DNA from 3 places in the Cryobacterium sp. TMT1-66-1 genome. Region 1 is predicted to be linked to each of the others. Evidence: predicted binding sites of a transcription regulator. Region 1 holds the regulator's gene; each other region holds the start of a gene.
The links. The regulator HrcA, encoded in region 1, represses chaperone genes, less so after heat shock. The targets are predictions, from matches to a motif close to TTNGCACTCGNNNNNNNCGAGTGCNAA.
Positions count from the first base shown of each region.

Region 2: groL (chaperonin GroEL) is a predicted target of HrcA. The motif match lies at 2,476-2,502, and genes of this name have one in related genera.
Region 3: groES (co-chaperone GroES) is a predicted target of HrcA. The motif match lies at 2,175-2,201, and genes of this name have one in related genera.

Region 1 is NZ_SOGP01000023.1:241,927-246,316, forward strand. Features, by position in the region: gene hemW (radical SAM family heme chaperone HemW) at 1-1,076, shown strand, start outside; gene E3T29_RS17415 (DUF4870 domain-containing protein) at 1,099-1,485, opposite strand; gene E3T29_RS17420 (DUF4870 domain-containing protein) at 1,577-2,059, opposite strand; gene hrcA (heat-inducible transcriptional repressor HrcA) at 2,299-3,318, shown strand; gene dnaJ (molecular chaperone DnaJ) at 3,385-4,390, shown strand, end outside.
Region 2 is NZ_SOGP01000002.1:172,436-176,825, reverse strand. Features, by position in the region: gene E3T29_RS01705 (DUF3263 domain-containing protein) at 1-145, shown strand, start outside; gene E3T29_RS01700 (LytR C-terminal domain-containing protein) at 228-791, shown strand; gene E3T29_RS01695 (cold-shock protein) at 1,074-1,277, shown strand; gene E3T29_RS01690 (DUF3048 domain-containing protein) at 1,349-2,404, shown strand; gene groL (chaperonin GroEL) at 2,546-4,174, shown strand; gene E3T29_RS01680 (FtsX-like permease family protein) at 4,345-4,390, shown strand, end outside.
Region 3 is NZ_SOGP01000011.1:223,645-228,034, forward strand. Features, by position in the region: gene E3T29_RS10125 (ABC transporter substrate-binding protein) at 1-655, opposite strand, end outside; gene rarD (EamA family transporter RarD) at 760-1,710, opposite strand; gene groES (co-chaperone GroES) at 1,808-2,104, opposite strand; gene E3T29_RS10140 (class I SAM-dependent methyltransferase) at 2,230-3,435, shown strand; gene E3T29_RS10145 (hypothetical protein) at 3,440-3,841, opposite strand; gene E3T29_RS10150 (DUF4190 domain-containing protein) at 3,937-4,390, opposite strand, start outside.

The DNA.
Region 1 (4,390 bases):
CCTACACCGCGACCGAACTGCGCGGCGTCAAGCAGAGCGACTACGCCAGCCAGGCCGTGCTCGAGGTCGAAGCGGCCGGGCGCATCCTGACCGCATCGGGCGTTCCCAAACGCTCCGTCGCCACCGTGTTCTTCGGCGGAGGTACGCCAACGCTGCTGCCGGTGACCGACCTCGCGAAGATGCTCAGTGCAGTGCGCGACCAGTGGGGCCTGGCCGCCGGGGCCGAAGTCACCACCGAGGCCAACCCCGACTCGGTCGACGCCGCCTACCTCGGTGCCCTCGCCGATGCCGGATTCACCAGGGTGTCCTTCGGCATGCAGTCGGCTGTGCCGCACGTGCTCGCGACGCTCGAGCGCACCCACGATCCCGAGAGGGTTCCGCTCGTGGTCGAGTGGGCCCGGGCCGCCGGGCTCGATGTGAGCCTTGACCTCATCTACGGCACGCCGGGGGAGTCGCTGGCCGACTGGCGCGCCAGCCTCGAGCAGGCGCTCAGCCTGCACCCAGACCACCTGAGCGCGTATTCGCTCATCGTCGAAGACGGCACCAAGCTGGCTCGGCAGATTCGCCGCGGCGAGATCGCGCCGACCGACGACGACCAGCAGGCCGACTTCTACGAACTGGCCGACGAGCTTCTCGCCGCCGCCGGGTACGACTGGTACGAGGTCAGCAACTGGGCCACGAGCGACGCGCACCGCTCCCGCCACAACCTCGCCTACTGGACCGGCCAGGACTGGTGGGGCGTCGGCCCCGGCGCACACAGCCACGTCGGCGGGGTGCGCTGGTGGAACGTGAAGCATCCGGCCGCCTATTCCGAACGGATGCTCGGCGGCATGTCCCCGGCCGCCGGCCGCGAGACGCTCGACGCGCCCACCCGCGAGCTCGAACGCATCCTGTTGCAGAGCCGCATCCGCACCGGAATTTCGGTGGCGTCGCTGTCTGCTGCGGGCCGGATCGAGGTGGCCAGCCTTATCGCCGACGAACTCATCAACGCGAAAGCGGCCCTCGCCGGGACCATCGAACTGACCCTGCGCGGACGGCTGCTGGCCGACGCCGTGGTGCGGCGGCTGAGCGACTAGAGCTGAGCCACTAAAGCGGGGCTTAGCTGACGAACTTGATCGTGAGTGGGTAGGTGTAACCCTGTCCACGGTTCGCGGCCAGCGCCGCCAGAATCATGAACACGACGGCCACGATCGCGAGCGGTATGTAGAGAATGCCGCCGATGCCGATCGTGACAATCGTGATCGGAACGAGTACCGCCACGTAAATCAAGAGGGAGATCTGAAAGTTCAGGGCGGTCGCGGTGTGCGCGCGGATGAACGGTCCGCGATCGCGCAGCATGAGGTAGCCGATGAGGGCCGGTACGAAACCCAGGGCTGCCGCGCTGAAGATAATCCCACCGACGTGGATCAGCGTCGCCCACAACTTCTCGTCCGCGGGGCTCATCGGGGTGGCGGGGGTGGACTGGTACGGATTCTGCTCAGACATGAGGGCCTCTCGCTGTACGGCCGGTCACTGGCACGGCGGTGCCAGTGACCTCCAGACTAATCGCCCCGCCGTCGGTCGGAGCCAGGAGGCGCTACTTGATCAGGCGCACCGCGAACGGGTACCGGTAGTTCTTTCCGTCCTTGGCCTGTACAAATCCCATGATCGAGAAGATGACCCCGGCCAGCCAGACGATCCAGCCCAGGCCCGCGAGCAGCCCGCCAATGCCGAACGTGACCAGGGCGAGGAACGTCGACACCACGGTGATCGCGACATAGGCGATCAGCAGGGTGATCTGAAAGTTCAGCGCCTCCTTCGCCTCGGTGTTGGTGAAGCGCCCTCGGTCTTTGAAGACCAGCCAAATGATCAGGGACGGAAGAAAACTCAGGATGCCGCCGAGGTGTGCCAGCGAAGCCCACTGGCGATCGTCGGCCTCCGAGAGCGGGGCCGCCACGACCGGCGTGGAATAGGGACTTGCACCGGGCTGGCTGTTCGGCGGTTGGCCATATTGCGGCTGGCCGACGTTGGGCTCACGGTAGTTGGAATCACCGGGAGGTTGTGCCTGTGGATCGCTCATGATCGTGCCTTTCGCTCAAAGAGGTGGGAGCGTATAGCGGTAATTAAACGCTCATTTCGGGGTACTGGCAATGGGTGTACTCAGCCGGAACCCGGCCGGTCGCGATAGGATTGGCAGTCAGTGGATGCGAGTGCCAACGGCGTGCCGGCAAACCTGCGTTCCATGGTGCCCAGGGCGCGCGAGGCGAGCGGCATCCGTTGGGCCGAAGCTCTACCTCAAGAATCAGGAAGGCGGGTGCAATGGTTTCCGACCGTGGCCTCGATGTTCTGCGCGTGATCGTGCAGGACTACGTTGCCTCCCGTGAACCCGTCGGCTCCAAATCCATCGTGGACCGGCACTCCTTCGGCGTCTCCGCCGCCACCATTCGCAACGATATGGCCCTGCTCGAAGAAGAGGAGCTCATCGCGGCACCGCACACTTCCTCCGGTCGTATACCCACCGACAAGGGGTATCGCGTTTTCGTCGACCACCTCGCTGATCTGCGTCCACTCACCCCGGCACAGCGTCAGGCCATCGAAACGTTCCTCGGCCACTCCGCCGACCTCGACGAGGTGCTCGTGCGCAGTGTGCGGCTGCTCTCGCAGCTGACCCACCAGGTTGCGCTCGTGCAATACCCCTCTCTGTCGCGCGCCAAAGTTCGCCACATCGAGTTCGTACCGCTGACCGAAACCCGCATCCTGTCGGTACTGATCACCGATTCCGGTGGCGTCGAACAGCGCGTGATCGATCTGCCGCGCGCGCTCGACGAGCAGACACTCGGCGAGGTGCGTGCCCGTCTCAATGTTGCCGTGGTCGGGCTCGGCATGGCCGAGGCATCCGCTGCCCTCGCCGCCAGCGTCTGGCCGGGGTCACCAGCGTTGCAGCCGATCGTCGACCTCATCACGAGCACCCTCGCGGACCAAGTCGGTTCCAACCGGCAGGACAAGCTCGTCATGGCCGGTGCGGCCAACCTCGTTCGCACCGAAGAGGACTTCTCGGGCAGCATCTACCCGGTGCTCGAGGCCATCGAAGAGCAGGTGGTGCTGTTGCGCCTGTTCGGCGAGATGGAGACCGACCAGCACGGCGTGTCGGTGAGTATCGGCCGCGAGAACGCGGCCTTCGGCCTGCCGGAGGCGAGCGTGCTGACCAGCGGCTATACGGCCAACGGCAACCTGGCCCGTCTGGGCGTGCTCGGGCCGACTCGCATGGACTATTCCAACAACATGGCGGCGGTGCGCGCCGTCGCCCGTTACCTGTCTCGCCTGCTCGGCGAGACCTAGAGCTCGGGCCGCCCGGCGGCCTCTTCATCATTTCGAACAACCATCACAACTCAAGGAGAGCCACCTTTGGCTGACCACTACGAAGCGCTGGGCGTTGACCGCGACGCGACCACCGATCAAATCAAGAAGGCGTACCGTCGCCTGGCCCGCGAACTGCACCCCGACGTGAACCCCGGCGCCGAGGCGTCGGAACGGTTCAAGAGCATCACGCACGCCTACGACGTGCTGAGTGACGCGAAACAGCGCCAGAAGTACGACCAGGGCGGCGGCCAGAACGGCGGCTTCGACGGGCAGAACTTCGGCAACTTTGGTGACATCTTTGAGACCTTCTTCGGTGGGGGAGGCGGCAGCAGCCGCGGCCCGCGCTCCCGCCGCGAACGCGGCCAGGATGCCCTCATTCGGGTCGAGCTCGACCTCGACGAGGTCATCTTCGGCACGCACCGCGACCTCGAGGTCGACACCGCGATCGTCTGCGACACCTGCAAGGGCTCGTGCTGCGCGCCCGGCACGTCACCGATCACCTGTGATATCTGCCACGGCACCGGGAGCATCCAGCGCGCAGTGCGCTCCCTGCTCGGTAACGTCATGACGTCGAGCCCGTGCGGATCCTGCCGCGGCTACGGCACCATCATCGCCACGCCGTGCATGACCTGTTCCGGCCAGGGCCGCGTGCGCGCCCGCCGCACGGTTCCGGTCGACATCCCGGCCGGCGTTGACACCGGCCTGCGCCTGCAGATGCCCGGGAGCGGTGAGGCCGGCCCGGCGGCCGGCCCGAACGGCGACCTCTACCTCGAGATGAAGGTGCGCCACCACGAGGTGTTCAGCCGTGATGGCGACGACCTGATGTGCTCGCTCGACGTGCCAATGACCAGTGCCATTCTCGGCACGAGCGTCACCGTGAAGGCCCTCGACGGTGACATCGAGGTGGAGATTCGCCCCGGTTCGCAAAGCTCAGAGGTGCTCACTATCAAGGACCGCGGCATCACCAAGCTGCGCGGCAGCGGTCGTGGCGACCTCAAGATCGGCATCCACGTACTCACGCCGACCAAGCTCGACCACAAGGAACGCGACC
Region 2 (4,390 bases), on a different contig from region 1:
CGCCCGGTACTATCAGCTATTAGGGGCACTGGTCGATTCACCGTTGGCGCTGGCCTTCGACCCGATGCTTGTGAACCGACTGCAGCGGATGCGTTCCGCACGATCCGAGGCGCGCGCCAGTCGTTCGCTGCCCACCCACGACTAGTACCTGACCGCTTTCCGCCAGAACCGGGCCGTTACACATCGCTCGATTCCGGCCTGGCTGGCCAACCAAGGATTCAATCACCATGGCGCGAAAATTTGCGAAAGACCGTTTCGACACCCACACGCATGCCCTCGACCGGGTGGGTGCTCACCGTGCTCCCGGCAAGAAGGGCCGCGGCTGGATCGGGTTCTGGTGGGCGCTCGGCGTCACCGTGCTGTTGATCGCGGTTGGCGTGGTCGGAATCTTCGCGATCAACAATCGCCTCGACTTCTCCAATATCCCGGGGCTGTCCTCGGCCAGCTCGACCCCGATCCCCACTGAGACCGTCATTCCAACGGCTGAAGCCACCGTCGACCCGGCGCTGACCGTGAATGTGCTGAACGGCTCCGCGGCGAACGGTGTCGCAGCATCCGTCAGCGACACGCTCACCGCCGCCGGCTGGGTGGTCAGCGGCACCGGCAACGCGAGCACAGACACCGAACCGACCACCGTCATCTACTACGCCGATGCCAGCCTGGAAGGCGCCGCCCGCGGCATCGCAGCCTCACTGCCCGGCTCGACGATCGTCGTTTCGTCCAATTTTGTTGACACAGGTGCCAGCCTGACCGTCGTCGTCGGCAACGACTACGTCATTCCTGCGGGCTGATCGTAACTCGAAACTGCCGACGTACTGGGCATTACCTGATTCGTCAAGCCCCTTTTCTTCTGCGGCCACTTCAGTATTATCTGGTTTTGGTCAAACATTTTGTTCGGGCAATACCCGCCCGGATCAAGAACGCTCGCCCAAGGTAACTTGCACCAGTAGGTAACTTGCAACAGAAGACTTGCTCTCGGGGATTTGCTGCTCGTTCAAAATGAACGCAGTCTCTGCGGCAGGGCCCGGAACAGCCAATGGGCCGTGCCGTCGAATTTGAGCAAGGAGTAACACATGGCGAACGGAACCGTTAAATGGTTCAACGCTGAAAAGGGTTTCGGCTTCATCACTGTCGATGGGGGAGGGCAGGACGTGTTCGTTCACTACTCCGCCATTGACATGAGCGGGTACAAGGTGCTCGAAGAAGGCCAGCAGGTCGTCTTTGAGGTCGGTGCCGGAGCGAAAGGCCCCCAGGCTGAATCGGTTCGACCGGCCTGACCCACCCCCTAAACGGGGTCTGTCCCCCACCTAACGCCGCCCGCTGCAACGGGCGGCGTTAGTGTTTACCGGTGACCAAGAAAAAGACAGCCCGCACCATTCGACCGCGAAAGACCGCGGGTCTGCTCGCTCTGATCGTTCCAGCATTGCTGCTGAGCGGATGCACCGGCAGTAGCGCGACGCCGACCAAGACGCAGACGGCCGAAGCGTGGACGTCGAACTATGTCGCCCCCGCCGCTACGGAAATCGCCCCGCTCAGCGGCCTGACCGTTGCGGTCGGGTCGTCGGCACATCCCTCCCTCGCGGCCAAGATCGACAACCACGTGGCCGCCCGCCCGCAGGTCGCGATCGACCGTACCGACCTGGTGTTCGAAGAGCTGGTCGAGGGTGGCATCACCCGATACGTCGCCGTGTGGCAGTCCAGCATTCCCGACCAGGTCGGCCCGGTGCGCTCGATCCGCCCGATGGACCCCGACATCATTGCGCCGTTCGGCGGCCTCGTAGCGTTTTCGGGCGGGCAGCAACGATTCGTCGACGCGATGAACGCGACCGGTCAAATCAGTGCCATCTTCGACTACGACACGACCGGGCTATTTTCTCGTTCCAAGGCTACAGCGGCCCCGCACAACGTTATCCTCGCGGCTTCCGAATTCGTCAACCGAAACGCGACCGTCGCACCGCCCACCCAGCAGTATGCCTATGCGCCCGCGCTCGCCGGGGCATCCGCTGTCGTGGACGGCACCCCGATCTCGGTGATCAACACCCGATTCTCCAACTCCAGTGCCCGCAGCTGGACCTGGAACGCCGAAGCCGCCGCATACCTGCGCGCGCAGGACGGCGCGCCCGATCTGACTCCGGAAGGCGCGCAACTGAAGGCAACGAACGTCGTCGTGGTGCGGGTGAACGTGACCGTCGACCAGAGCATCCCCAAGACCGAGCTGATCGCGTCGGGGGAAGCGTCGATCTCCAGCGGCGGAAAGACCATCGCGGCCACCTGGAGCAAGGACTCCCAGAGCATGCCGATCCGCCTCGTCGATGCCAATGGAGTGACAATTCGGCTGGCACCGGGCAATACCTGGTTTCAGCTCGTACCCAACGGCACCGGCTCGGTCGACCTCGTTCCCTGAGGGTCTGCAGATAGCCCGGCGTCACCCCCGATGCTCGCTTGCACTCTCGACCCCAGAGTGCCAGAATCGTTTTAGCACTCTCGTCATCTGAGTGCTAACCCCATCATCGTTTGGAACGTCCGGGAGGGACGAGTTACACATATGGCAAAAATCATTGCATTCAATGAAGAGGCCCGTCGTGGGCTTGAGCGCGGCCTGAACATTCTGGCCGACACCGTCAAGGTCACCCTCGGCCCGCGCGGACGCAACGTCGTTCTGGAGAAGAAGTGGGGCGCCCCCACGATCACCAACGACGGCGTGTCCATCGCCAAGGAGATCGAGCTCGACGACCCGTACGAGAAGATCGGTGCGGAGCTCGTCAAAGAGGTCGCCAAGAAGACGGATGACGTAGCCGGCGACGGCACGACCACCGCAACCGTTCTCGCCCAGGCCCTGGTTCGCGAAGGCCTGCGCAACGTCGCTGCCGGCGCCGACCCGATCAGCCTGAAGCGCGGCATCGAGAAGGCTACGGCCGCTGTCATCGCCGAGCTCGTCGCCAGCGCCAAGGAAATCGAAACCAAGGAAGAGATCGCCGCAACCGCGTCCATCTCCGCCGGAGACACCGAAATCGGCGCGATCATCGCCGAGGCCATCGACAAGGTCGGCAAGGAAGGTGTTGTCACCGTCGAGGAGTCGAACACCTTCGGCACCGAGCTCGAGCTCACCGAGGGCATGCGCTTCGACAAGGGCTTCCTGTCGGCGTACTTCGTCACCGACCCCGACCGTCAGGAAGCGGTCTTCGAAGACCCCTACATCCTGATCGTCAACTCCAAGGTCTCCAACATCAAGGACCTGCTCCCCATCGTGGACAAGGTCATCCAGACCGGCAAGCAGCTCCTCATCATTGCGGAAGACGTCGACGGTGAGGCCCTGGCCACGCTCGTTGTGAACAAGATCCGTGGCATCTTCAAGTCCGTCGCCGTCAAGGCTCCGGGCTTCGGCGACCGTCGCAAGGCTCAGCTGCAGGACATCGCCATCCTCACCGGTGGACAGGTCATCTCGGAAGAGGTCGGCCTCAAGCTTGAGAACGTCACCCTCGACCTGCTTGGTAGCGCCCGCAAGGTCGTCATCACCAAGGACGAGACCACGATCGTTGAGGGTGCCGGCGACGTCGAAGCCATCGCCGGTCGCGTCTCGCAGATCCGTGCCGAGATCGAGAACACCGACAGCGACTACGACCGCGAGAAGCTCCAGGAGCGCCTCGCCAAGCTTGCTGGCGGCGTTGCTGTCATCAAGGCTGGAGCCGCAACGGAGGTTGAGCTCAAGGAGCGCAAGCACCGCATCGAAGATGCGGTGCGTAACGCCAAGGCTGCCGTTGAAGAGGGTATCGTTGCCGGTGGTGGCGTTGCACTGATTCAGGCCGGCAAGACCGCATTCGAGGGCAAGGCAATCCTTGACCTCGTTGGTGACGAGGCGACCGGCGCGAACATCGTGCGCGTTGCCATTGACGCCCCGCTCAAGCAGATCGCACTCAACGCCGGCATGGAGCCGGGAGTTGTCGCCGACAAGGTGCGCAACCTGCCCGTCGGATGGGGCCTCAACGCCGCCACCGGCGAGTACGTCGACATGATCGCTGCCGGAATCAATGACCCGGTGAAGGTCACCCGCTCCGCGCTGCTGAACGCATCGTCGATCGCCGGACTGTTCCTCACCACCGAGGCCGTCGTCGCCGACAAGCCCGAGAAGAACTCGGCTCCGGCCGGCGACCCCTCGGGTGGCATGGACTTCTAAGTCCCGCCAGCGGTACACGAAAGTGGGCGTCTTCTTCGGGAGGCGCCCATTTTTTGTGCGTTCCGCGTCGAGCCATGAGTTCGGTCCACCCGACAGAGTCATCCTTGCGAGGTAGCGCGTAGCGACTCTGGACGGACGACCGCGCGGTAGTGACCCAGCAGGCTGGAGATATGAAAATGATCCAGCTCCTCCCCGTTCTCGTCGCCGCAGCGGAAC
Region 3 (4,390 bases), on a different contig from region 1:
TGGCGAACATACATTCCCCCCAGGAAGCGCACACGGCGCTTCCGGAAATCACCTGGGGCCAGCCAGCCTCGAGCGAGGAACCGCCATCGTCGCCGGTGATGACGGCGGCCAGGGCGGCCGTCATCACTCCGTCGTAGGCCTCTGCACCGCCAGCGGTGGCCGTCAGCGTCGGATCGGCGGTCTTGAGTCGCGCGGTGAACTCGTCCGTGGCGGCGAGCGGGGTTCCACCATTGGCAAAGTCGATCAGGGCAACGATGGCCGCGCTGCCAATCAGTCCTTCAGCATCCGCTGGCAATGCCGTCGTCGCGTCCCACAGCACCAGATCGACGCCGCGCGTCGCGAGGTCGGCGTAGGCGGCGGCGAGGTCGCCGGCCACGTTGCGGTGGATGAGCTGCACGGGCTGGGTGGGCGTTGTCTGGTCGGCGAGAATGTCACGCATGGCGAGTTCGGTGCCGGCTACCTGAGCGGCACCGCTCGCGGCATTGGCGCCGGTCATGGGAAACAGCGTGCCGATGAGAAGCGTGCCGTCGCCGGTGGGCGCCGTGCTGGCGACGAGTGTTGGGGTCGGGCTCGGCCTGGCGGCCGGCGCACCGGTGCAGCCGGTCAGTGCCAGGGCAAGCAGCAGAACGGCGGCGATCATGGGGCGACGGGGCATGTGGATCCTCTGGTGCTGGGCTGAATCGGTGCTGCGTAGGCTGGGCTGGCGCGTGCTGTTGGTTCAGCGTATCGGCTGGCCGGGGCCGGGCCAGGCCGGGCAAGCTAGGCGGGTTCGAGGGTACTGCGGCGGGGAGTGCGGCCGGAGGCCACCATGTCGACCGTCAAAATGATCAGGGCAACCCAGACCAGCCCGAAACCGAGCCAGCGTTCGGGGGGCATCGCCTCGTTCAGGATGAACACGCCCACCAGAAACTGCAGCACCGGGGCCACGAACTGAATGAGCCCGAGCACGGTCAACGGCAGGCGCCGCGCGGCGGCAGCGAACAGCAGCAGTGGTACCGCGGTGATGATGCCGGCCGCGAGCAGGCCAGCTGTATGCCAGGGCGACACCGTGCCGAAGGTGAGCCCGGAAATGCCGGAGACCACGACCAGTTGGATGACGGCGACCGGTGCGAGCCAGGCGGTCTCCAGGGTGAGGCCGGTGACGGCATCGACGCTCGGGCCCACTCGCTTCTTGATCAGACCGTAGAGTCCGAAGGAGAAAGCGAGGATGAGCGAGATCCACGGCAGTGAGCCGTACCCGACGGCGAGCACGACCACGGCGAGAAAGCTGATGGTGATGGCCACCCACTGTAGGCGGCGCAGGTGTTCCCGCAGCACGAAGACGCCGAGCAGCACGGTGACGATCGGGTTGATGAAGTAGCCGAGGGCCGCTTCGACCACGTGACCGGTGGTCGCGGCAATCACGTAGGTCTGCCAGTTGATGAAGATGAAGACCCCGGCCAGGCCCATGGTCAATACCAGGCGCCGCTGCCTGAGGGCCCGCCCGAGAACCGTCCAGGTGCGGGTCACCGTGATGATCAGTACGCAGAAGACCAGGGAGAACAGCACCCGCCAGGCCACGATCTCAAAGGCACCCGACGGTGCGAGCAGCAGAAAGTAGAGCGGCAGCACACCCCAGAGGGCGTAGGAGAGGCCGCCGAAGATGAGTCCGGAGCGATGCGTGCCGGCGGCGGTACCGGTCGTCGCGACTGGGCTTACGGCATCCGACATGAGGGTCCTTGACTCGGCAGAGGTGAAGAAAGCAGAAAACTCCCGGATAGCGGGGCTATCCGGGAGTTTTCAGTCTAGAACGACCGACTGCTTGGTGTTAGCGTACGACCACGGCGAGCACGTCGCGAGCGGAGAGAACCAGAAGGTCATCGCCACCGAACTTGACCTCGGTTCCGCCGTACTTGGAGTAAATCACCTTGTCGCCGACGGCGATGTCGAGGGGGATGCGGTTGCCGTTGTCGTCAATGCGGCCGGGGCCGACTGCAACAACTTCGCCCTCCTGGGGCTTTTCCTTCGCGGTGTCAGGAATGACCAGACCTGATGCGGTGGTCTGCTCGGCATCGACCTGCTTGATGACGATGCGATCCTCGAGCGGCTTGATGGAGACCGACACGGTTGACCTCTTTCTAAGATTTGGGTTAGCAGACTCACAGCGAGAGTGCCAAGTGAAGTTTAGGGGGGTTCTGGCACTCACGCAACGTGAGTGCCAGATGGGGGTCATTTTGGTAGCGTTGCAGCATGGATCGAACCGAACTCGTTGAGCTGCTTTCCCCCGCGAGTTTGCGGCTGCTGGACTCGCTGCCGCCCTACGACACCCACGGCGACGTGCTGAAGTTCGTGAGCGATCTGCGCAAGGCCGGGCACGCGCCCGGACTCGTGTCGGCCGTGCTCAGCCAATCGCGGCTGCGGGCAAAAGCCGCCCTCAAGTTCGGTGAATTCGCCGAGCGGATGCTCTTCACAGAGGCCGGCCTGGAACAGGCCACCCGGCTGCGTGTCGCCGCCCTGCACGCGGGCCGATTCAATGGTCTCGGCGCTGCGCTCGGCCGCACGCCGCGGGTCGCCGACCTCGGCTGCGGTATCGGCGGCGACGCCATGGCCCTCGCCGCGCTGGATCTGTCGGTCGTGGCCGTTGATGCCGACGAGGTCACGGCGACCGTAGCAAGCTTCAACCTCGCGCCGTTTCCGAACGCCTCGGCGCTGCAGGCCGATGCCGAGACGGTCGACCTCGAAGATTTCGACGCGGTCTGGCTGGACCCGGCCCGCCGCACGAGCGGGCACAGCAACACGACGCGACTGACCCGCTCCGAGGATTACTCCCCCTCGCTTGACTTCGCCTATCTGCTCGCGACGAAGCTGCCGCTCGGTATGAAGCTCGGGCCCGGCCACGACCGCGACCAGATTCCGGTCGACGCCGAAGCGCAGTGGGTGTCGGTGGACGGCCAGCTGGTGGAGATGGGGCTGTGGTTCGGCGCCCTCGCGCGCCCCGGCATCCGTCGGTCGGCCCTGCTCCTGACGGCAGACGGGAGGCACGAACTGACGGCTCCAGACGACAGTGCAGACGTCGAACCTGGCAGCCTCGGAAACTACGTCTACGAACCGGACGGCGCGGTGATTCGGGCACGCCTGATCGGCGATCTGGCCCGTTCACTGGATGCCCGCATGCTGAGTGAGGGCATCGCCTACCTGACCAACGACACGCTCACACCGACGCCGTTCGCGAGCGCTTTTCGGGTGCTCGAAACGCTCCCGTTCGACGAGAAGAAGCTGCGACTGGCGCTGCTCGAGCGGCGTATCGGCACCCTCGAGATCAAGAAGCGCGGCGTCGACGTTGATCCGGCGACGCTGCGCACCCGGCTGAAGCTGAAGGGACCGGAAGCCGCAACGTTGATTCTGACCAGGGCGGCCGGGCATCGCGTGGCGCTGCTCGTGGAGCGCGTGCGGTAGCGGATTACAGCAGCGGCAGCACGATCTGGCTGATGTAGAGGATCCAGCCGGCCGCCAGCAGAACCCCGACGAGACCGCTCACGAGGCCACTCCGCCAGAGCGTGCGCGCCCGATTCTCGGTGGTGCGCGCGATCAGCGCGAGGGTGATCGCAATGAGAGCGATCGGTAGACCAAACACCCCGACCACGCCGAGTGCGAGACCGAGAAGGCCACAGACGACGGAGGAGACCGCGAGCCGACGGCGGCCGGTGATGCGCTGCACCTCGGCTTCGGTGTAGCTGTACGGCACGAACTCGGTGGGAGCGGTGACCGTCGAGGCCCAGTCCAACTGGCTGCCGGGTGGCGCGGGAGGGCGCGTATACTGCAGCTGCGCCGAAGTCTCGTCGTGCGGATGGGGTGTAGTCATGGCTGTCCTCTGGCCGCGCATACGGTCAGCTTGTGGGGGGGTGGCCCCTGTCGATCGAAACGTGCCGCGTGGCCCCGACGGGGCCGTCTGCGTGGCTAGTTGTTGTAGCTCGTGCCGGTGGAGGCCGCCGCGAGTAGCAGAATGATCGTGAAAGCGGCGAAGATAGCGCCACCGAGAAGGCCGACGTAGCCGAGGATGGTTCCCCAGAGGGCGAGCCCGTGTCCCTTTTCGCCGGTCTTCTTGATCTGGCTCAGGGCGATGTGGCCGGTGATGATGCCGACCACTGAGATGAGGAGGATCGAGGTGACGAGCGAGATGATCGAAAGAACATTGTACTTGTCCTGCGGGTTCTGCTGGCCGTAGGGGTTCTGGCCGTAGGCCGGCTGCTGGCCATACGCGGCGGGCTGCCCGTAGGCGGGAGCCTGGCCAGATCCGGAAGCGGCCGGAGCGCCGGGTGCCGGGTAGCTCGGAGCGGCCGGGTAGGCCGGCGGCAGGCTGGAGTCGGCCGGAGTCGAACCCGTCGGGTCGCTGCTCGCCGGGCCGCTGCTG